2 regions of the Paenibacillus sp. S-12 genome follow, and region 1 is predicted to be linked to the other one. Evidence: a T-box and tRNA genes for the amino acid it is inferred to sense, from the RefSeq annotation. Region 1 holds a T-box; the other holds one or more tRNA genes.
What was found. The T-box of region 1 lies ahead of pheS (phenylalanine--tRNA ligase subunit alpha). A T-box ahead of a tRNA ligase gene usually reads a tRNA of that ligase, here a tRNA-Phe.

Region 1 (12,322 bases):
CTCCGGAACAACCCGGTACATACGACTTGTCATGCACGATTTTGTGCGGCCCGGGACACAATGAGATGACAGCCAAATTTATTGTCGAAAAATGAGCGGCCGCCGTGATCCCTGTCTAGTACCTGGGGGACGGCGGTCTGTTCATTCGTTCATGTATGTGATTGAAGTTACGTACACGCACGATTCAGCAAGAGATACTATAGCCACTGAGCCCACTTTACAGCCTCAACCATAACATCTGGCATCCACTTTCCGGTTCTGTCAACCCATAATGAAGAATCAACCCAGCTACGGAATGCTCCAGCAGGCCAAGCTCGCAGCAGAATATATATCATACACCACAAAAAGATAAACTGCACCAAGCCGAGCACAGCTCCTGTTACCCGATCCACGGTTCGTACCGGTTTTACATCTGTGAACTTCTTCAGAGCAAAACGTATAAGCCATAGACCGACCAATACAAACGTAAACAACAGCAAAAAGGCGACGACAGCGTGTACAGTATCCATCAATGAAGCCGTCAAAGACGCGTCCCCGCCTGTATTCGCTCCTGTCCCGCTGCTAGTTGAGGTGAACACTCTCTTCCTCACCCATGGTACAAAATCCACATAAAATCGGGCTGCAACGATAAATGCTGCAATATAGCCGAAGAGGGAGAGCGCGATAGATTTGAATCCTCGCACAGCTCCCAATACCATACATGCAACAGCCGCTCCCACTATGATGTAATCCAGGACGTTCCATGAAGCAAATACCGCTGCAACTTCCCTCCATACCTTGTCAAAAAACAATCCTATTTCATGCATCATTTATTTGGCAGTTCCTTATGTTTGATTCGTTTGTCCCTCATTGATGCTACTCAATCATCTCCAGCCACTCATTAAATTCACTCTGAAGCTTGGCATATTCATCCTTGAGCTTCGTGTATTCATCGCTAAGCTTCGTGTAAGCTTCCTGTGTCTCATCCACTTGTCTGCGCTCTTTTTCCCGCTCCAGCTGCGATAATCGGAATTGATGGGAGAGAATCTCGAATTGCTCCTGAATAACTTCCATCTCAGAATGAGAACGAGCCTGCTCTTCAGCATGCTTCTTCGCTTCCTCGACCTCAGATCGCAACTGTTCGACCAGCCGTTGCAGATGCTCACGGTCTTCACTCCATGCTGCAGTTGTGTCCGACCATTGCTGCTCTTGCTGTGCCCATTCCTGTTCACGCTGCTGCGCCCGTGCCTTAGCTTCTTCATATTGTTCAAGCTCTGCAATATAGAGCTGTTGTTCTTCTTCTAACTGCACATAGCGGGATTGCACTTCCTCCACCTGCTGCTTCGCTTCTGCCACGGAAGCAGCGGCTTCATGCTGCGCCTGCTGAATGCTTGCGTAGGAAGCTTGCAGTTCTTCCTTCTCCAATTCCATCTTGCGGCACTTATCTTCGAACTCGGCAAGTTGATCGTATAGAGCATCTTGTTCTTTTTCAATGTTCGCCTGCCATGCGCTCCGTTCTGCTTCGAATTGCTCCTGCAACGCAGCTCGCGCCTGATCCGCTTCACGCATCCATGCTGCTCGTTCTTGTTCGAGACGTTCATTCAGCTGCCGGTCATACTGATTCCGAAGTGCTTCAAGCTCTTCTTCCATACTTTGCTTCATCGCGTCAATCTGTTGCTGCAAATCAGCCGCTTCAGCCTGTACATTATCTCTAACGCGAATGAGGCGTTCCATTTCCACTTGACGCGCACGATCCAGCTCTTCCGCGCGTCCTAAGTGGCCTTCAAGCTGATGGATGCGGGCGTCCTTCTTTTGCATCGCCAGTTCAGCTTCCGCTCGCAAGGATTGCTCTAATTCCTCCAACTCCTTGGCGTGTGCCGCTAAAGCTTCATCCTGTAGTACAGTCCAGGCATCTATATCGCCTTCATATTGAGCACGCAGTTCCTGGATTTTCTGCTCGTACTGAGCTTGCTGTTCTTCCTGGCGCTTCTCCGATTGAACGCGCACTTCTTTCAGTTGCTCTTCATGTTGAGCACGCTCTTCTGCCAACTGCTCCTCATAGTGAGCAAGCTCCTCCTGCAACTGATCCTCGTATTGAGCACGCTCTTCCTGCTGCTGCTTCTCATGCTGGGCACGCTCTTCTGCCAGTTGCTTCTCATACTGAGCACGCGCTTCTAGCAGCTTCTCCTCATGTTGAGCCCACTGCACCTGCTTCTGCTGTTCATATTGAGTACGCAGTTCTTCATTCTGCCGCTCATACCGAGCGATCAGTTCTTGCTCCTGCTGCTCAAGCTGCGCAAGCAAATCAAGCTGCTGCTCTTCATGTTGTTCAGTTGCTTCCTTCAATGCACGTACACGCTCTTGCTCAGAATGCTGCAGCTTCTCTTGATATACAGCCTCAACCTGCTGAACAGCCTTGCTGCGTTCAGATTCTGCCCGAGCAAGCTCTTGCTTCCACTTATCCTCAAGCTCCATCATTGACGTTCTTTTATCCGTTTCAGCTTGTTCCAACTGCTCCAGATGCTCAGTGATCAATTGATCCAGCTCCAGTTCATGCCTTGACTTGGCTTCCGCCAACTCGGCGTGCAATTGAGCAGTTTCCTTTTCGTATTTTGCCTTAGCTTCGTCCAACGCCTGCTGATTCAGCGCCTGCGCTTCTCCCATCGCTTCCTGTTGATTAGCAAGCAGTTGAATGATTTCTTCCTCGTATTTTGCTTTCGCTTCCTTCAAAGCCTCTTGATGAAGTGACTGCATTTCGTCCATTGCTTGCTTCTGATCAGCCTGCAGCTGTGCAATATCCTTCTCGCACTGTGCCTTTACTTCATTCAGCGCCTTCTGATGCAGTGCCTGCGCCTCATCCAAGGCCTGCTTCTGTTCCGCTTGCGCCTTCGCCAAATTGGAATGCTGCTCAGCCTTCACCTGCTCGATTTCTTTAGCATGTTGCTCGGACAATTCTTTTACTTTGGCAGCATGGCGCTCTTCTGCTTGCTTGCGCTGGTTATCTTGGGCAAACTTCAACTGCTGAGCGTACTGTTCATGCTTTTGCTGCAACTGCTTCACATTCGTTTCATGCTGCTGCTTAAGCATTGTGAGCTGCTTATCTCGATCTTGAACCAGTTCCGCTTCTCTCTTCGCTAAGCGCGACTCCCAATCTGTTGTCTGGGCTGCCAATTGTCCTTCCCATGCGGCGGTCTGCTCCGCAAGCTGTTCTTCCCAATCCGCTGAGATCTGCTCGGCATTACGCTTTTCAGATTCAAGCTGCTCGCGCCATTGCTGTTCCTTGACGTTCAGCTTATCTGTCCATTCCTGCTCCCGCAAATTTCGCTCTTCCTGCCAGCTTTGTTCCTTATTCGAAAGCTTACGACTCCAGCTCTGTTTGGCTTCATCGAACTGCTTCTGCCATCCTTGCTCTGTGTCGGTAAGCTTGTTCTGCCATTGCTGCTCGGTCTCCGTATACTTGGCTTGCCAATCTTGCTCAGTTTGTGACAACTTCTCCTGCCAGCTCTGCTCGGACTCTGTCATTCTCTGCTGCCAGCTCTGCTCCGAGTCTTGAAGCTGTGATTCCCAAGTTTGATTTTGCTCATTCAGCTTCGTACTCCATAGACGCTCTGTCTCCTCCAGCTTTTCCTTGAGTGTACGCGCATGGAGCTGCTCCGCCTTCTGCTTTTCTTCCAGAACAGCCTTCAGCCGTTCTTCAACTTGCTGCAGCTTCTTCTTCTGTTCATTTTCACGCGCCGTCAACGATTGAATCCGACGCTCCGTCTCCTTCACCTGCTCGGTCAGCTTATGCACACGCTCTTCCGAAGCCTTATGCTTCTCGGCCAATTGCTGATTTGTTTCCTTCAGCTTTGCCGTTTCTGCACGAAGCTCTGCCGTCTGCTTTTCAGCCTTCGCTTTCTCATTGTTCAGCTCGGTTTGCAGCTTCTCCAGCTTCTGTGCAGACTCCTGACGCAGCTTCTCCAGCGCTTGCTCCGATTCCGTCTGAACCTGTGTCAGTTGCTTCGACAAATTATGATTCGCTGCTTCAACTTCCTTCAAAGACGAGCTAAGCTGTACTTGCTCATCCTTCACTTTCTGTACTTGCTCAGCAATATGTACCGCAGACAATACTGCAATGCGCGTTGTATCAAGACGCGAGTTGGCATTCGCGATGCTTCGCATATGCTCATCCACCATCGCCGCTACATTGCGCATGTAATCCTTGCTAGTTGTGCCTACCAATTTATATTGTGTTCCATATATTTCAACCGCTACTCGATGCTTATTATCCGGACTAGTCATTCATTGGTCCTCCTTACCTTCACGTGCCATGCTGGAGCTTGCAGCCCGCATGCAGCAACAATTTATTCCCTGTTTGCACCTCATATGCAAACTCTACTAGATAATTCGATATATCACCGCTCTTTTCCTCCTACGTATAGAGGAAAGTCAAGTTTCATTTCATAGATTTTTAGAGCAAAAAAACATCTCATATACCCTGCTATTTCAGGGTTTCCCTATTATAGGGGCAGCAGCAGCGGAATTGCAAATACAGGCCTTTTAGGAACTCTCTATGTATATTTCTTTATTTCTCTATTCTAGGAATGATATAGAATTATCACTCTTTGTTTGCCCATAAAAAAAGTTGGGAGCGGAATATCCGTCCCAACTTCTTGATCTTCTATTTATAGATGCTGCCTTACTTTCTCAACTCTGCCTTGAAGTTCGATTCGATTGCTGCCACGACCTTGCCGTGAAGCTCTGTAATCTCTTCGTCTGTGAAGGTATGCTCTGGATGACGATACACGAGTGAAATCGCAACGCTCTTCTTGTCTTCCGCAACATGCTCACCTGTGTAGACGTCGAACACATTTACAGATTCAAGCAGCTCGCCTGCAGTCTCCTTAGCAAGCGCAACGACTTGTCCTACCTCGGCTCCACGATCCAACACGATCGCAATATCTCGATCTACAGCCGGATAACGCGGAAGGCTGCGGTATTCAATATCGAAGTCTGCCGCATCGATCAACGGCTGCATCAAAATCTCGGCAACATACGTGTCTGCTACATCCTTGGCATGTTGTACCTCTGGGTGCAATTGACCAATGAAGCCGATATGCTGTTCCCCGTGTTCTCCCGTCAAATATAGCGACGCGGAACGTCCTGGATGCAAACCTTGCGGGCGATCTGCCGCATAACGCACACGTCCTTCCAAACCAAAGTACGATACGAGGCTGTCAAGCACACCTTTCATATCATAGAAATCAACCGGTTCTGCCTTCACATTCCACTGTGCAGCATTGCGCTTGCCTGTCATCAGTAAAGAAGCAACCAGCACTTCCTTCGGTTGAGCAGTCAACTGCTCTTCCTTCGTCAGATGCAGTGTGCCCAGTTCGAAGATGCTTATATCCTCGTGCTTGCGGTTGCGGTTGTACACCGCTACATCAATAAGCCCTGGCGTCAGGTTCGTGCGCAGCACACTGCGCTCTTCGCTCATCGGCATTGCCAAGCGAACAGGCACTGCATCTTCCAAGAAGGATGGGAACAATGCTGTATCCGCAGGGTTTGTAAAGGAATACGTCACGACCTCATTCAAGCCATTGTCTGTCAACACACGGCGGATCGCGCGGCGGATGCTTTGTCCCTTCGTCAGATGGCCTGGCGTTGTCGAACCTTCTATAGCCGTTACCGGAATATTGTCATAGCCGTAAATACGCGCAACTTCCTCGATCAAGTCTACATCGCGCGTAATATCGCCACGGCGAGTTGGCACTGTGATGGCGAAGCTGCCTTCGGATTTTTCAACGAATTCGAAGCCAAGACGCTCCATAATTTTGCGAACCTCTTCGGATGTTAACGATGTACCAAGCAAACGGTTTGTTCTATCCAATGTCAGCTCGATTACTTTGCGTTCCAAAGATGCTGTTTTCTGCTCTACGATCCCCGCATACACTTCACCGTCAGCAAGTGTACGGATCAGTTCAGCCGCACGGTTCAATGCAGGTATGACCGCCTCTGGATTCACTTCTTTCTCGAAGCGCAGAGAAGCTTCGGAGCGCAATCCCAATTGACGGGACGTTTTGCGTACCACGCTGCCCGTGAAGTGAGCGGACTCAAGCAAAATGTTCACTGTATCCGAAGATACTTCGGAGTTCTCACCGCCCATAACTCCTGCAAGCGCAACTGGCTTCACGCCGTCTGTAATGAGCAGCATATGCGGTTCCAGCTTGCGTTCTTGGCCGTCAAGCGTAACCAGTCCCTCACCTTCATTCGCAAAGCGAACGTCGATCGTTCCTCCACCATTCAGCTTATCTGCGTCAAACGCATGCAGCGGCTGTCCATATTCCAGCATGACGAAGTTCGTTACATCAACGATATTGTTGATTGGACGAACGCCTGCTGCAAGCAAGCGATTTTGCAGCCACAATGGAGATGGCTTAATCGTTACGCCTGCAATATAGCGTGCTGCGTAGTGCGTGCAGCCTTCCGCAGCGCTAATACTAATCTTCACTTTGCTTGAGGCAGCTTCAGCGCTTTCCTTCACATCCTGCTCTGGCAAACGCGCAGGACGCTCCAGCAACGCGCTTACTTCATGTGCAACACCGAGCATGCTTAGGCAGTCTGAGCGGTTTGGTGTAAGGTCAAGCTCCAGCACATGATCGTTCAAACCGAGCACGTCAGCGATTGGTGTTCCGAGATCTGTATCTGCTGGCAGTACGAGAATGCCTTCCTGCATTTCCTTCGGAAGCAGCTTGTCATTCATGCCAAGCTCCTTCGCTGAGCAGATCATGCCTTGGGATTCAACGCCGCGCAGCTTAGCGCGCTTGATTTTCATGCCGCCTGGCATAACTGCGCCAATCGTAGCAACTGGAACCTTTTGTCCTGCATCTACGTTTTTCGCGCCGCACACGATTTGCAGTTTTTCTTCTGCGCCTACGTCTACTTGGCACACGTTCAGCTTATCCGCATCTGGATGCTTCTCCTTGGATACGACATAGCCCACGACGATGTGGTCGAGTCCTTGATTACGGTTCTCCACCGAGTCGATCTCGATACCGGCACGCGTCATGCGTTCCGCGATTTCTTCAGCAGAAACGCCGGTCAAGTCGATATATTGCGATAGCCATTGGTAGGATACGTTCATTTCTCGCTCTCTTCCTTTCTTCTGTTAAGAGGTGGTTCAAAAAGTCCGCTTTTGATCACGAAGCAACACAGGAAGTAACTCGACATCGAATCTCGCACTCACTCTCGAAGAGCGAATGCTTTCGATGTAGGTTTCCTTTGGAAACATTTCAAGTGCTCATGTAGTTTGCCTGCACTCCGCGCTTCCTTACAAGTTTTGCAAAGCAAACTCGCTACGAAAGCATCCGCTTCAAGTTCCCGCAACCTTCTTGGTGCTGAAAACCGAACTTTTTGAACTTTTATTTTGACTACATCCGCGCGAACTGCTGCACGAATTTCATATCGTTCGTATAGAAATGGCGAATATCGTCCACGCCGTATTTCAACATGGCAATACGCTCTACACCCATACCGAATGCGAAGCCGGAATACTCCTTCGGATCATAGCCGCCCATTTCAAGCACGCGCGGATGAACCATGCCTGCTCCCAGAATCTCGATCCAGCCTGTTTGTTTGCAGATTCGGCAGCCGCTGCCGCCGCATTTCATACAAGTCAAGTCGACCTCAACGCTTGGCTCCGTGAACGGGAAGAAGCTTGGACGCAAGCGAATTTGTGTTTTGGAACCGAACATTTCTTGCGCGAATTGAAGCAGCGTTCCCTTCAAGTCACTCATGCGGATGTTCTTATCGATCACGAGTCCTTCAATCTGATGGAACATGAAGGAATGCGTTGCGTCATCGTCATCGCGGCGATATACGCGGCCTGGGCAGATAATTTTAACTGGCCCTTTCCCCTTCATTGCTTCCATAGTACGCACTTGTACCGGCGATGTTTGCGTACGCATCAGGATGTCTTCGGTGATGTAGAACGAATCCTGCATATCGCGTGCAGGGTGATCCTTCGGCAGGTTCAGCGCTTCAAAGTTATAGTAGTCCTGCTCCACTTCCGGACCTTCTGCTACCGTGTATCCCATACCGATGAAAATGTCTTCAATTTGTTGAATAACCTTGTTCAGCGGGTGAACCGCACCAACCGTCATTGGGCGGCCCGGCAGTGTCACGTCAATTGTTTCTTCCTGAAGACGACGCTCTGTCTCTTCACGGAGAAAAGCCGCTTGCTTCTCCTCGATGAATGTCTCAATGGCTCCGCGCACTTCGTTCGCCACTTGACCGATGAGCGGACGCTCTTCTGCCGACAAGCTGCCCATGCCGCGCAGTACTTCTGTCAGCTCACCTTTTTTACCGAGGAATTTAACACGCAAATCATTTAAATGACCTGCATCCTTTACTTGCTGCAGCTTTTCCAGCGCTTCGGCGCGCAGTGCCTGTAAACGCTCCTTCATTGTGTAAGCCCCCTTCATTTCCACTCGAAATAAAAAAAGGCCTTCTCGTCACAAGGGACGAGAAGACCGTGGTACCACCCTAATTAGATCCGATTGGCATGCACTCCGAATACGGAGGTTATGATCCAATCCAAAATCTCACTTGTAGCAGCAATAACGTGCCGCGAGTCCGGGAACCTCTACTGCAGCAGCTTCACCGTACGTGACGTGCCAGTTCAAGGCGCCTGCTCCGGAGTGAATTTCGACAGTCCATTCTTCAGCAGCGCTCTCAATCTGCGGCGCTGCCTCCCTGGCAAGCGGTACTGTGTACTTATCTCCATCTTCGCATGTGTTGACCATAGTTTTGAACAATCAATTAGTTATTTATTATATGTAATTTCACGGGTTGATGCAAGGTGGATCATTGTACAAATTGCAGGAAAGTCAAACATCACTTGATTATTTGAAGTGGTCATGTGATACAATAAGAGCAACTTATGCGCGAATTTGTATTCGGGCATAGTTTTTTATGAGTGCATATTCAAAAAGGCCGGTTTTCAGCACAAACTACTTTCTGTCGTTCTTCGTGATCACAAGTAGACTTTTTGAATTTCCTCTATTTCATGCTAAGGGTTGGGTGAGGGGCTACGATGGAAAGCAGGTTTACGATTGGTCCGCCAAAAGGAACATATACAATCGAAGACAGAAGCATCCTTGAATGACGCTTCTGAAGCTGCGCGAATCAACTGGCGGCAGGAACTGCTGGCCGGTGTCGTGTCCTTCTTCGCTATCGTCTATATTGTCATTGTAAATTCATCAATATTGGCAGATGCAGGCATACCGCAGGAAGCGGGAATTATCGCAACCGTGCTCGCTTCGTCTGTCGGCTGCTTGTTAATGGGCATATGGGGCAAATCCCCCATTATTCTAGTGCCCGGCATGGGCATTAACGCGATGTTCACCTACACGCTCGTGCATGGCATGGGCATGACGTGGCAGCAAGCGCTGGGTGTCGTGGTATTATCCGGTGTTTGCTTTACGGCAATTAGCTTCACGTCACTTGCGGGGCAGCTGCGGGCAGCAATCCCAGAATCATTGCAGGAGGCTATTTCTGTAGGGATCGGGCTTATGCTCGTTTTAATCGGTCTGCAAAAGGGCGGCGTTATCGTCCCCAATCAGTCTACGATGATTGCATTGCAGTCCTTTGCTGATCCTGGAGTGCTTGTTACCCTCGCGACATTGGCTCTTACATGCATTCTGTTCATGCGCAACGTTCCGGGCAACTTGCTCATCGCCATTATTGCAGGAACAGCTCTCGCTTATGCAGTTGGTGCAGTGCCTAACGCTAGCGCAGCAACAGGCGGGTCTTTTTCGTGGGCTGCATATGGGGATGTATTCGGCCAGTTCACGTTTCAAGGCATGTCGGCTGTTACACTTGCTGTAGCAACCTTCTCGCTGACGCTCGTCATTGTGTTCGAAAATGTGGGGCTTGTAAATGCGCACCTGCAAATGAGCGGGAATCCGGAACGATTTAAGCGATCCTTGCAGGCCAATGCGATTTCCGTCATTACTTGCGGATTGTTCGGCACAAGCCCGAATGTCTCGACGGTTGAGACTGCTGCTGGCATTTCTGCTGGTGGTCGGACGGGGCTCACGTCTATCGTTACGGGGATCCTGTTTGCAGGTACATTGGTTGCATTACCGGTACTGACATTGGTACCTGATCAAGCCGTAGCTCCGATACTGATCTTTATCGGCGGCCTGATGATGCCAAGCGTGAAAAAGATCGAATTCGATGCAATGCACAAGGGTCTTCCCGCGTTCTTCATTATCGCGTTCATCCCGCTCATGCACAGCATCGTCGACGGGATTGCAGTCGGGTTCATCAGCTACGCGTTGTTCCATCTTGCCGTGGGCAAGGGACGCGAAGTGAAGCCATTGTTCTATGGGATATCACTGTTGTTCGTGCTGCACTTTGTGCTGCAGACGTTGTAGGATTACAATTAGAAAAGGGATAGGGCCGGCGAAAGTCGGCCCTTTTCGTTGTGAAAGGAATCGAGAGGGTAAGTTTTAATAGGGGCTATATTGCAGAGTATGTCTCACCGGTAATTTCTTTAAATTGTTCTGGCGTAATCTTGCCAAACTCGCAGAACTTCCCGACATATAACGAATCTTTCGGATCGTTTTTGTAGATCCCCATATCATAGTACCGTTTAATCGTTGTGAACCAGTCCATATTAGATCACTCCTTTTTCAGCTAGCTGTAATAGTAGTGTTGCATGATCTTGCGTAAGCTGCTGACCTGACGCATCCAGACCAGCTACCTGTAACAACAATGCGGCGTTCTCTTTTTTCAGATTCTCGTTTTCGGTCTGCAATTCAGCAACTCTGGATTCTAGTGTATCCGGCCGTCCATAGTCATAGTAAAGCCGCTCCATTTCGACGTCTACCTTTAGCACTGGAACCATTCCAGGAATGGCGTCCGGCGTTGGGAATTTGCCGTTGATTTCGATCCCTGACTTTTCCATTTGTTCAGGTGTCGGATTCATATATACTGTTGTGACTAACGTTCCTTGCGATGTTTCTTTGTATACTACGTACATGGTACTCCTCCTTTATGCATACGTTAACAGGCCAGCAACCTTTGCCGTTACAGCATAACCTGTACCGTAAATATAAGTTCCAAAAGACAGTCCACCAGCAGGATTTAAATTTGCCGCTTTATTTATAACTGAAACCTGCTTGTTATTATCGCCATCAAAATACGTGTATCTAGCGTTATTGGCTGCCGTATCTATCATAAAGCTATATAGGTACATGGTTTGTCCTCTGTAACTACTGCCAACATAGCACTCATTTCCAAACGCGTCTCGAACCACAAACGCCATATCCGTACCGTTATAATAATTACTAGATTCATATATTGACGTTGTCCCTTCCGGATCAGAAGTGAAATTCACTTTTGTAGTTCCTGCTGGCATATCGAAAAAATTAAATCGATCCGTTGTACTAGTTGTAACTTTATGTTCATTACTGACATACGCCGATTTAAAAATAGCAGCTTGCCCTACTTTAGCAATTAACCCCCCCCAATCTTCGTTAATTGACGCGGCTATCCCCTTGGCGTTAAGCGCGTCGACAAGCGCCTGCTTGTTATTAACGCCAGACGTTTTTAGCTGGTCTATCTCGTATAGGATGTTTCGACCTTGCACAAACACGCCACCATCACCTGCATTAAGCCACAGGTTTCCGTTGTCAGCTGAAAGGGTTAAATTACCCGGTGCGTTTGGATCGCCTATTCCCACGTATCCTCTACGTACGCCGCCTTGGTTGAATGTGATATAGCCATGTGTTGTTCCATACAGGTGTAGTAGGCCAGCGTCACCACGGATATCTAACCAGTTAGATAAACGTAAAATTCCGTCATAATCTGCCTTTATAGAAACTATCCAAGGCGTCCAATCTCTACCGGATGCATTCTCCGCTTTGGAACGTGTAAAGGTGACATTATTTAAAACGCATGTGTACGACTGAACCACATAGGCGGTTGTCCCTAACGTCTCTACACGCAGGATCCCCCAACTGAACCCCAAATCAGGTGACGGACTGTTAGTGTATTCGTTCAGGCTGCCGATGAAGAAAAGCCCCGGCTCACGGTAAGCGTTAAGGTCTTTGCTTGTGCCATTTTTTATACACACACTATTTTTCGTAAGTCCATCCAAGTCCGATTTTTTCGCAGCTCCTATGCTCTCCGGCGATAGATTATCTTGCTCCCCATTCTCAACCACCGAAAGCCTACGTTCTGCATCACTTGCCCACGATACCATATCCGTTACCGTGCCCCGTAGATTCGTCGCTATGCTGCCGCTGATAGGAGCCGACAGAGTCGGGTCTAGCATCATGTATGTGACGTGGTAGAC
Region 2 (12,322 bases), on a different contig from region 1:
TTCCCAAGTCAGCTTTGGTCTTCCTACACTTTTTCGATTATCAATCGTTGACACAATTACAAAATTCGTCGCTGGAATATGATACTTCTGCATAATCGGGTACACTTCCGTATAGAACGATTCATAGCCGTCATCGAATGTCATCAAGACAGCATTCGGCGGAATCTGCGCCCCATAAAGCATAAAGTTTATATACTGATCCATGGATATAAAATTGTAATTGTTATGAAGCAGAGCCTGAATCTGCTCCTCTAATTGATTCGGTGAAATGAAGGTGACATGATCTGGATTCTTCTGAATATTGTGATACATTAGTGTTATCACTTCATCACGATAATGGAGCGGTCTGTATTCCCAATGTGATTTCAGATTATCCGTTGAAGACATCTCCAATTGTTTGTCTGTCGTACGCACTTGAATGCCAAAGGCTTTCTCTAGGGCGTCGGCTGGGACATACCACTCATTCCCCATCAACAATGCTTGCTCTTCAAAGCCATTATACCCATCCCATACAATACGGTGTGATTGCGCCTGTACTCCATCCGTATTCAAGAACAGCGTGCAGCATAGAAGAGCTATGAGCAATATGACACCTACAGTGCGTTTCTTTCGCATGTTGTACTTCCCTCTTCTTCCAGTAACATTACACCTATTTTAAACTAACCTACTTCTCAATTGTTGACATTATTGTTTCCATGTACAAATTGTTTGTAAATACCAAAAAAGTGGCAGGTGGGGAGCCCCTTTCCTACCACTTCTCGGCTGATTCTTCTATTGTGTGGATGGTTCTGTCATGAGAGCTGCATCCCGAATGACCCGCATAGGATTGCCGCCTACCATTTGACCAGGCAATACGTCTTTGTACACGACCGTTCCCGCAGCGACAACCGCGTGATCCCCAATTGTGACACCAGGTAAGATCGTACTATTGGCCCCGATCATGACATGGCTGCCGATACGCACAGTTCCGAGTCGATATTCATGTGTCAAATATTCATGCGCCAAGATCGTGGAATTATAGCCGATTATCGTATTATCCCCGATCTCAATTCGTTCAGGGAAGAAGACATCCACCATCGCCATCAGACCGAAGGCTGTGCACTCTCCAACCTTCATACGCAGAAGCCTGCGATAGATCCACAGCTTCAGTCGCAGGGATGGGCTATACCGTGCAATTTGAATGCAGATGAAGTTCCACATTCCTTTCCAAGGACTGACCGTACGGTAAATTTGCCACAGACTATTCGGTCCTTCGACAGGATGCCGCTCCACATCTCTCACTTTTATTTCCGCTCCAATCCGACCAATGCGTACAAATCACGCATGTCATGAATAATATGGCGTGGCTCATATTGACGAAGTACAGCTTCTCCTTTCAGTGACCAAGCTACGCCGCATGATACAACACCAGCAGCATTCGCAGCTTGTATATCTGCAGGACTATCGCCGACCATAATCGTCTGTACTGGATCTGCCTTCAGTGCTTCAACAGCACGAAGCACAGGTTCAGGGTGCGGCTTCGGATGAGTCACATCCTGAACGGTAACAATCGTGCTCAAATAGTCGATTAGACCGAACATGCGCAGGGCCCGCTCTGTTGTAGCCCGCATTTTCGTCGTCACAACACCGAGCTGAATCCCTGATGCATGCAGCTCAGCCATCACTTCCTTCACATAAGGAAATTCACGTACAAGCTCGTCATGACGCGTAACGTTGTATTCTCGGTAAGCTGCCACCAGCTCATCAACCTGATCCTGTCCTGTAAAAATTCGAATTTGCTCTTCTAGCGTAAGCCCCATACTTGGGATAATATGTTCACGTGTGAACGGCGACGGCGTCTTATCTCGCAGTACGTGGAGAAAGGTCTCGATGATAAGCTCATTCGTATCGATAATTGTGCCATCCAAATCAAATAGTACCGTTCGTATCATTTATACTACTCCTTCTTGCTATCATGATCTAGTTGTTGGTTATCTGTCCCTTTATCCGCTACTTCCAATTCAGAAGAGTCCGGTGAGCCCTGCATGCTCTCCGCTGCTTCTTCCACAGATACTTCTTCGTACTTTGCATTCTCGACTGCCATGGTCTTCTGAACAGGTGCCTCTACTTGGGGCAAACTCCCGGCAGCTCCTGTACCTGCCTCTACACGAATCGCGGAAGTCATCGGCGAATTATAAGGAACTCGCGCAGCTCCTGTCATACGACGAGCGATAATAAGAATAACGCCCGCTACAATTAAGAAGATGGCGAGCAACTGCGAGATGCGTACATTGCCATATGCAGGATCTAAATAGCCTGGCTCGAATACGACTGTCATTGGAGACCACAGTCCATCAATCAATGATACTACCCAGTCTGATCCTTGATACGCCAAGCTATCCGTACGCAGTCCCTCAATAAAGAACCGCCCAATCGAATACCAGATTAGATAACTGATGAATACTTCACCGCTGCGCACATTGCGTAGACGGCGGAAGCCGAATAGCAGCAGCACCCCTGTGAAGCTCCACAGCGATTCATATAAGAAGGTTGGGTGGTGGAATATACCTTGAACGTTCATTTGATTCACAATGAAATCAGGAAGATGCAAGGTGTTGCGCAAAAACGCTTCCTCAATCGGCCCGCCATATGCTTCTTGGTTCACATAGTTGCCCCAGCGTCCGATAGCCTGTCCAATTAGAAGCCCAGGTGCACAGATATCCGCAATCCGCCAAAACGAATAGCCCTTCTTGCGGACATAAATCATCGCACAGATAACTGCACCAATTAGGGCACCATAGATGGCAATGCCCCCATTCCATATTTTAAAGACATCTACCCAATTGTCTTTATATTCATCCCACTTAAACGCCACATAATATGCACGCGCCCCTATCAAAGCGGAAGGCACACCGAACAATAGCAAATCCATAAAGAAGTCCTGGGATATGCCGAATCTCTTTCCTTCCCGCATTGCGAGCAGCAGACCAACCAATGCAGCGGTACCTAATATAATCCCGTACCAATGCACCTTCAACGGCCCTAGCTGAATCGCTATCGGATCTAGCAGCATTGTTGCCATGCTTTACACTCCTTCATGTATATAGGTTACGCTTATGATCAATCAAAATCATCCATATCCTCGGCAATCGTTTCTGTCAGCTTGTTCGTAAACTGCAATGCCGCATTGTAACCCATACGCTTGAGACGATAGTTCATGGCTGCCACTTCAATAATAACGGCCAAGTTCCGTCCTGGACGAACCGGTACCGTAACGAGTGGAACATCCGTGTCAATAATTCTGGTTGTCTCCTCATCAATGCCTAAACGATCATATTGCTTATCTTGTTGCCAATTCTCCAAAGAAATGACCACGCTGATTCGCTTATTGTTACGAATGGCGCCTGCCCCGAACAATGTCATAACGTTAATGATGCCGATGCCGCGAATTTCAAGCAGATGGCGAATAAGCTCTGGTGCCGAACCGTGCAGTACATTGTCAGAAGTTTGACGGATTTCTACTGCGTCATCCGCTACTAGACGATGTCCGCGCTTAACCAGTTCTAATGCAGTCTCACTCTTACCAATCCCGCTGCCGCCAGTAATAAGCATTCCGACACCATATACATCGACCAATACGCCATGAATGGTGGCCGTTGGTGCCAGCTTCTTCTCCAGGAAGCTCGTAATGCGGCTAGACAGAATCGTTGTTGCGATGCGTGAGCGCAGTAAGGGTACTCCCTGCTCTTGGCATACGTCGATAATCTCCTTCGGAACATCGAGTCCTCTTGTTACGATAATGCAGGGCATCTCTTCCGAACAGAACAATTGCATCCGTTCACGCTTCGTTTCTGGGGAGAGCATCTCGAAGAAAGCAAGCTCCGTCTTGCCGAGCAGCTGTACACGTTCCTTCGGGTGATATTCAAAATATCCGGCCATCTCAAGCCCCGGTCGATGCAAATCATCAACAGTAATTGTCCGCTTCAAGCCTGTATCGCCAGCCAAAACCTCCAGATGGAACTGCTCCACCATTTCGGAGACCTTTACCTTTTTGGCCATCGTCGTTCACTCCTTCGTCTCCGGCATTGCTCACAATCGCTTACGTCCTGTTATGATGCTAATAATGCCGTATCTCTTTGTATTCATCGTATAGGAAAAGCTCGCTTTTTTCAACGTACCTCACTTCGCAAACACAACAACGGAATAATCAAAGAGAATATTTCTATATTTAGTTGAGGGGAAGCAGGAAAATCCCCTATTTTCACGAATATTTCAAATTACTTACGGAAAAGGAGGTGGATGATATTTATCCGGATTCCTCACCCTTCGTTACTGCGAATCATAAAACCCGTTAAAAGTAGGAATCCGATCCTTACCTATAATGACTTCCCTGTCAGACCCATCCGTCCATCCCTTATCTTTGAACGAAGGAGGCATTCTCATGAATCGAAGTCCGTTACGATTGGTAATGAATCCGCTTCCAAGGTCGTTTACAGCCCTTGCTCTTGTATTCGTCCTCTTGCTGTCCATCTTTCCTTCCACAGTACTCGGAGCAGCTGCTCCATGGTCGCCGAGCACCGCATACAAGTCCGGAGATCTCGTCTCCTACAGTGGGAAGACATATGCTTGCCTCCAAGCTCACACCTCTCTTACTGGTTGGGAGCCGCCAAATGTACCTGCGTTATGGAAGCTGTCAGCTGATGATCCCGGCGACACCACACCTCCTACAGCTCCAACTAACCTGCGCGCAGCTTCGATTGGCACTGCCGAGATCGCATTAATATGGAATGCAGCTACGGATAACATCGGCGTTGTATCCTATGAAGTATACAATGGTTCACAGCTTGCAGGATCAACGAATTCCACTTCATACACTGTCAAAGCTCTAACACCTGACACTTCTTATTCATTCACCGTCACCGCTCTGGATGCAGCAGGCAACCGATCCACACCAAGCAGCAGCCTTGTCGTTCGTACGAACGCCGCGCCTGTCGATACTGATCCGCCTACAGCTCCTACCGGATTGCAACTGCTGTCAGCTACCCCAACCAGCTTAACGATAGCGTGGAATTCATCCACAGACAATATCGGCGTTGCGGGATACGATATCCTGCTTAATGGTTCTGACGCTGCTTCCACAGCCAACACCACTTACACCTTGACAGGACTGAATGCCGCAACTTCCTATACCATTCTCGTTCGTGCATTCGACACTGCTGGCAATCGCTCTGCGGATAGCAATGTCCTTACGGCCGACACACCTCAAGTTCCGATTGGCTCCAGTTCGAAGCAATTAATCGGATACTGGCACAACTTCGACAACGGATCATCCAATATTCGATTAAAGGATATATCCTCACGCTACGATATTATTCAAGTGGCATTCGCTGAGCCTATCAGCGATAGGGCAACAATGGCCTTCACGCCATACAACGCAACGAAAGAACAATTCAAGGCTGATATCGCCCTGCTCCAATCGCAAGGGAAGAAGGTACTCATCTCCATCGGCGGAGCAAACGGCACCGTCGAGCTTACCTCTGTAACAGCGAGAGATAATTTCGTCCGCTCCATGAACGATCTTATTCAGGAATACGGCTTCAACGGGATGGATATCGATCTGGAAGGAAGCTCATTGGCCTTAACCGGTGCCGACACTGATTTTAAAAACCCAACAACACCGAAAATCGTCAATCTGATTAGCGCAATTCATTCCATCCTGTCAAACAAACCTACAGACTTCATGCTGACAATGGCACCAGAAACCGCGTATGTACAAGGAGGCATGGTCGCATATGGCGGGCCATGGGGAGCCTATCTGCCAGTAATTTATGCGTTCAAGGATCGCTTGAATATTCTGCATGTTCAACATTACAATACGGGCTCTATCACCGCATTAGATGGACGATCCTATAGTCAAGGCACGGCCGACTTCCAAGTTGCCATGGCTGAAATGCTGCTGCAGGGCTTCCCGGTCAATGGCAACGCTGCAAACCGCTTCCCTGCACTGCGCGAAGATCAAGTCGCGATTGGCTTGCCGGCTGCTCCTGCTGCAGCAAGCGGAGGCTATACCTCTCCAGCAAATATTGATAAGGCATTACAATATCTCGTTAAAGGCACTTCTTATGGAGGATCCTATCAGCTAATCAAGTCATCCGGTTACCGCGGCTTCCATGGAGTCATGACATGGTCTATCAACTGGGATCAAGCAAGTGGCAACAGCTTCTCGAAAGCTGTCCGTACCTCACTGAATGGATTGCAGCAATAAGGGAAATTCCGAATCTGTATCAGTAAAATAGATTTCACTCAACTGTCCAAAAGTATAACCGATTGAACTTGGAAAAGTTCGATTCGGCCATTTTCTCTCTTATACATTCTCGTTAAGGCTACACATCTATCAAATTAAAACTAAATCGGGATATATATGGTATATGAAGTTCATAACTGCCTTTCAAAAAGTCATTAAAAGGTTGAAATAAAGACTCCGTGGGAAATGGAAGAGATAAAAAGGCTGGCCCCAAGGGACCAGCCTTTTTATTTTATATTGAATTAGTTCTCGAACAAGTTCAACTCGGAATCTTTGTCGAAAATATGGATTTTGTTCATGTCGATAGCAAGCTTCACGTTTTGGCCTTCTTTCGCGTTAGAACGTCCGTCTACGCGAGCGATAACCGTTTCCTTGCCTACACCTGTCAAGTACAAGAACATTTCATGACCCATGTTCTCTGTAACTTCGATAGCCGCAGTGAAGATGCTGTTAGGGGAAGCTTCCAAGAATACAGGCTCTTCATGGATATCTTCGGAACGCACGCCGAGAATAACCTCTTTGCCCACATATCCTTTTTCTTTCAAGATTTGTGCACGACCTGCAGGAACTGCTACATCCAAGCCAGTTGCCTTGAAGCGGAAGTTGCCGCCTTCTTCGGACAATAAACCTGTAATGAAGTTCATTGTAGGGGAACCGATGAAACCTGCAACGAACATATTAACCGGATGATTGTACAATACGTCTGGGGAAGCTGCTTGTTGAATGATACCATCTTTCATAACAACGATACGGTCACCCATTGTCATTGCTTCGATTTGGTCATGCGTTACGTAAATAACAGTGGTTTGCAAACGCTTAGCAAGCTTGGAAATTTCCGCGCGCATTTGACCACGCAATTTTGCATCCAAGTTAGAAAGTGGTTCATCCATCAAGAATACTTGTGGTTCACGAACGATCGCACGACCCAAGGCAACACGTTGACGCTGACCACCGGACAAAGCCTTAGGCTTGCGGTCAAGCAAATGCTCGATGTCCAAGATGCGAGCTGCTTCACGAACACGTTTGTCAATATCTTCTTTTTTGAACTTACGTAATTTCAAACCGAACGCCATATTTTGATACACGTTCATGTGTGGATACAAAGCGTAAGATTGGAAAACCATCGCGATATCGCGATCTTTAGGAGCAACGTCATTCACAAGGCGATCGCCAATGAACAATTTACCTTCAGAGATTTCTTCAAGACCTGCGATCATACGCAGTGTTGTCGACTTACCGCAACCAGATGGGCCTACCAATACGAGGAACTCTTTGTCTTGAATGTCCAGGTTAACATCCTTAACTGTTGGATTTTCTGCACCCGGATACTTCTTGAAAATATGTTCTAAACGTACGCCTGCCATGTGCGTTTCCCCCTTATAGTTAGATAAAATGTAATCGGTTACTTTCGATACATTTATCTTACCGGAACCCTGTACAAATAACTATACACAATCTGCACAAAAAATGAATGTCCTATTTTGTTACTTTGTACAATAGCAATATGAGTTTTACCAACACAGCATCCGTAAACTGACGAACATCCAACCCCGTCTCATGCTTAATTTTATCTAATCGGTATAATAGCGTATTGCGATGAATATAGAGACGTTTTGCCGTTTCGCTAACACTACAATCATGCTGAAAGAACGTATCTAAAGTTGACAAAGTCTCCGGATCATTAAAGCTGTCGGCCTTTGTTACGACCCGCTGAAGGAACTGCTTGCGCACCCCATCCGGTATACTGTTAACAAGCCGTTCTAAATGCAGCTCCCAAGGAAGATGGATGTTGTCCGTGACATGAAAGGTACGTCCCAAATACATCGTCTCTCTGAGCTGGCTTACAACCGATGGCATTCCCTTCACTGGAGCAAATGGATAACCAATTGATAACTGACTATCCCCTACCCATTCACTCGCTAGTAGCTCATACAGCCCTAGACAGAATGAAGTTAGCTGTTCCTCCATCGTTTCCTTGGATTCCACATCTTCGTCTGCTTCACTGACTTGAATCAGCTGCTCTGGGCATAAAATAAGCCATTCCTTGTCCGATAAAGGTAGCAAAATTAAGTCCCCACCAAAGTAGGATTTAAGCAGCTTATATAAATGCTTGTATCCCGGATTCTCCCGATGAGCATGCTCTGCCACCAACAGAAAGGGTACACTCTGCGTAAACATTTTTGTTTTCCATGAGAAGGAATCCGGAATTTCCGCGGTCGTATCGCCATCCTTCATATGCTCAATAATCCATTGACTTATAAGATAGGCCTGCTGCTCATCCGTTACATGTGCACTATTCATTGCAGGTTTCGACTGATGCTGCATCCATAGAACAAGCCCAAGCCATTGGAGATCTTGCGCTGATAATGTGCTGCCATCCAGCTTCATAACCTCTGTTGTCGTTTTGCCAGGCTTCCATAATAGAAACCATTGACCATCTCGCTTTACCATCGCAAGGGGGGATGACGGTAAATTATCCTTCTCTTCCACCGCTGTTGATACCCACTCTTCCCACTGTGCCGTTGGAATGTGTAACGACTCTAAGCGCATACCCGTTAGTCGCTCGATCTGCAGTTGCAATGCTTGCTTATCCATCATCGCTCTCAACCCATTTCGTCCAGCATAAATTACTTCCATTGTACCATATCAAGATGCAAAAAAACCGATTAGGCTGCCCCAACCGGTATCTATGTAGCGACTATGCTTTATGTGCTATTAGGCAGACTGTTTCTCTTGCCTTATGCGAATCAAATGATCTGTGATTGAAACGGTAACTATGCTACAACCATAAATAATACCAGCCGTCCATGGCTTACCGATTGCGTCAAACCATTTAGCAATACCAAACCCGATAAAAACTGTCGCTACAAACACGACCGCTCGTATTAACCATTTCATCATGCTATATTCACCTTCATGTAAAATATACGTGAACATACAAAAAAACCTCAGCTTTCGCTGAGATCGATTGAAAAAACTGGTGAGCCATGAAGGACTCGAACCTTCGACACCCTGATTAAAAGTCAGGTGCTCTACCAACTGAGCTAATGGCTCGCAAATGGTGGAGGATGATGGATTCGAACCACCGAACCCGGACGGGAACAGATTTACAGTCTGCTGCGTTTGGCCACTTCTTTGCAATGGTGGCTCGGGACGGAATCGAACCGCCGACACAAGGATTTTCAGTCCTTTGCTCTACCAACTGAGCTACCGAGCCATATTCAATTAAAAAAAGTGGGGGTTGACCTCCACTTTTACTTGAGATAAAAATCCGCTCTACCAACTGAGCTACACTCTTGGGTATCTCTCCAATTCGTTAAGGTGCGTAATACGCTTGTCCACCGTATTATACGCGATTCATGATACAATTACAAGGCTTGAACCTTGAAAGCGGGTCAGAATTTACCTGACAAGGAATTTCGCTACCTTAGGACCGTTATAGTTACGGCCGCCGTTTACTGGGGCTTCGGTTCATAGCTTCGCCTTGCGGCTAACCACTCCCCTTAACCTTCCAGCACCGGGCAGGCGTCAGCCCGTATACTTCGCCTTGCGGCTTCGCACAGACCTGTGTTTTTGCTAAACAGTCGCTTGGGCCTTTTCACTGCGGCCCCCTCGGGCTATTCACCCTACCGAGGCACCCCTTCTCCCGAAGTTACGGGGTCATTTTGCCGAGTTCCTTAACGAGAGTTCTTCCGCGCGCCTTAGAATTCTCTTCTCACCTACCTGTGTCGGTTCCGCGCTTACCCTATCCTCCTGCGTCCCCCCATTGCTCAAATGGTGAGGAGGTGGTACAGGAATATCAACCTGTTATCCATCGCCTACGCCTTTCGGCCTCGGCTTAGGTCCCGACTAACCCTGAGCGGACGAGCCTTCCTCAGGAAACCTTAGGCATTCGGTGGAGGGGATTCTCACCCCTCTTTCGCTACTCATACCGGCATTCTCACTTCTAAGCGCTCCACAAGTCCTTCCGGTCTTGCTTCACAGCCCTTAGAACGCTCTCCTACCACTGTTCGAAGAACAGTCCGCAGCTTCGGTGATACGTTTAGCCCCGGTACATTTTCGGCGCAGAGTCACTCGACCAGTGAGCTATTACGCACTCTTTAAATGGTGGCTGCTTCTAAGCCAACATCCTGGTTGTCTAAGCAACTCCACATCCTTTTCCACTTAACGTATACTTTGGGACCTTAGCTGGCGGTCTGGGCTGTTTCCCTTTCGACTACGGATCTTATCACTCGCAGTCTGACTCCCAAGGATAAGTCATCGGCATTCGGAGTTTGACTGAATTCGGTAACCCGGTAGGGGCCCCTAGTCCAATCAGTGCTCTACCTCCGAGACTCTTACCTTGAGGCTAGCCCTAAAGCTATTTCGGAGAGAACCAGCTATCTCCAGGTTCGATTGGCATTTCACCCCTACCCACACCTCATCCCCGCACTTTTCAACGTGCGTGGGTTCGGGCCTCCATTCAGTGTTACCTGAACTTCACCCTGGACATGGGTAGATCACCTGGTTTCGGGTCTACGACCACGTACTCAATTCGCCCTATTCAGACTCGCTTTCGCTGCGGCTCCGCATCTTCTGCTTAACCTTGCACGGGATCGTAACTCGCCGGTTCATTCTACAAAAGGCACGCCATCACCCGTTAACGGGCTCTGACTACTTGTAGGCACACGGTTTCAGGATCTCTTTCACTCCCCTTCCGGGGTGCTTTTCACCTTTCCCTCACGGTACTGGTTCACTATCGGTCACTAGGGAGTATTTAGCCTTGGGAGATGGTCCTCCCGGATTCCGACGGAATTTCACGTGTTCCGCCGTACTCAGGATCCACTCAGGAGAGAACGAAGTTTTGACTACAGGGCTGTTACCTCCTATGGCGGGCCTTTCCAGACCTCTTCATCTACCTCGTTCCTTTGTAACTCCGTACAGAGTGTCCTACAACCCCAAGAGGCAAGCCTCTTGGTTTGGGCTGGTCCCGTTTCGCTCGCCGCTACTCAGGGAATCGCATTTGCTTTCTCTTCCTCCGGGTACTTAGATGTTTCAGTTCCCCGGGTCTGCCTTCTCATATCCTATGTATTCAGATATGGATACCACTCCATTACGAGTGGTGGGTTTCCCCATTCGGAAATCTCCGGATCAAAGCTTGCTTACAGCTCCCCGAAGCATATCGGTGTTCGTCCCGTCCTTCATCGGCTCCTAGTGCCAAGGCATCCACCGTGCGCCCTTTCTAACTTAACCGTTAAAAAGAATCACTACGTGATATCTTGCATTACTAATTGAATGTGAATTACTTCTGTTATCTAGTTTTCAAAGAACAACATCTCGAAGAATCGAATGATCCTTCAAAACTAAACAAGACAGGGAACGTTCTGTTTATAAGACCCAAGGTCTTATATTCCGTTAGGGGCATGATGATTTGACGTCATCCCCACCTTCCTCCGGTTTGTCACCGGCAGTCAATAAGGGGCATGATGATTTGACGTCATCCCCACCTTCCTCCGGTTTGTCACCGGCAGTCACTCTAGAGTGCCCAACTGAATGCTGGCAACTAAAGTTAAGGGTTGCGCTCGTTGCGGGACTTAACCCAACATCTCACGACACGAGCTGACGACAACCATGCACCACCTGTCACTCTGCCCCCGAAGGGGACGTCCTATCTCTAGGATTGTCAGAGGATGTCAAGACCTGGTAAGGTTCTTCGCGTTGCTTCGAATTAAACCACATGCTCCACCGCTTGTGCGGGCCCCCGTCAATTCCTTTGAGTTTCAGTCTTGCGACCGTACTCCCCAGGCGGAGTGCTTAATGCGTTAGCTGCAGCACTAAGGGGCGGAAACCCCCTAACACTTAGCACTCATCGTTTACGGCGTGGACTACCAGGGTATCTAATCCTGTTCGCTCCCCACGCTTTCGCTCCTCAGCGTCAGTTACAGACCAGAGAGTCGCCTTCGCCACTGGTGTTCCTCCACATCTCTACGCATTTCACCGCTACACGTGGAATTCCACTCTCCTCTTCTGCACTCAAGTTCCCCAGTTTCCAATGACCCT

Region 2: it encodes a tRNA-Phe, which carries the amino acid that the T-box ahead of pheS (phenylalanine--tRNA ligase subunit alpha) is inferred to sense. The anticodon was not compared.

What each region holds. Positions count from the first base shown of each region.
Region 1 is NZ_JASIUF010000016.1:231,294-243,615, forward strand. It holds gene NO352_RS16460 (cupredoxin domain-containing protein) at 1-95, shown strand, start outside; gene NO352_RS16465 (CvpA family protein) at 198-809, opposite strand; gene zapA (cell division protein ZapA) at 856-4,260, opposite strand; gene pheT (phenylalanine--tRNA ligase subunit beta) at 4,658-7,102, opposite strand; gene pheS (phenylalanine--tRNA ligase subunit alpha) at 7,389-8,423, opposite strand; T-box leader at 8,474-8,755, opposite strand; gene NO352_RS16490 (NCS2 family permease) at 9,072-10,397, shown strand; gene NO352_RS16495 (XkdX family protein) at 10,483-10,638, opposite strand; gene NO352_RS16500 (hypothetical protein) at 10,640-11,005, opposite strand; gene NO352_RS16505 (pyocin knob domain-containing protein) at 11,018-12,322, opposite strand, start outside.
Region 2 is NZ_JASIUF010000025.1:266-12,587, reverse strand. It holds gene NO352_RS22680 (polysaccharide deacetylase family protein) at 1-615, opposite strand, end outside; gene NO352_RS22675 (acyltransferase) at 772-1,281, opposite strand; gene ppaX (pyrophosphatase PpaX) at 1,284-1,931, opposite strand; gene lgt (prolipoprotein diacylglyceryl transferase) at 1,937-3,061, opposite strand; gene hprK (HPr(Ser) kinase/phosphatase) at 3,100-4,038, opposite strand; gene NO352_RS22655 (fibronectin type III domain-containing protein) at 4,421-6,244, shown strand; gene NO352_RS22650 (ABC transporter ATP-binding protein) at 6,526-7,647, opposite strand; gene NO352_RS22645 (PucR family transcriptional regulator) at 7,760-8,881, opposite strand; gene NO352_RS22640 (hypothetical protein) at 8,999-9,184, opposite strand; tRNA gene NO352_RS22635 (tRNA-Lys) at 9,262-9,337, opposite strand; tRNA gene NO352_RS22630 (tRNA-Phe) at 9,425-9,500, opposite strand; partial or broken rRNA gene NO352_RS22625 (16S ribosomal RNA) at 11,587-12,322, opposite strand, start outside.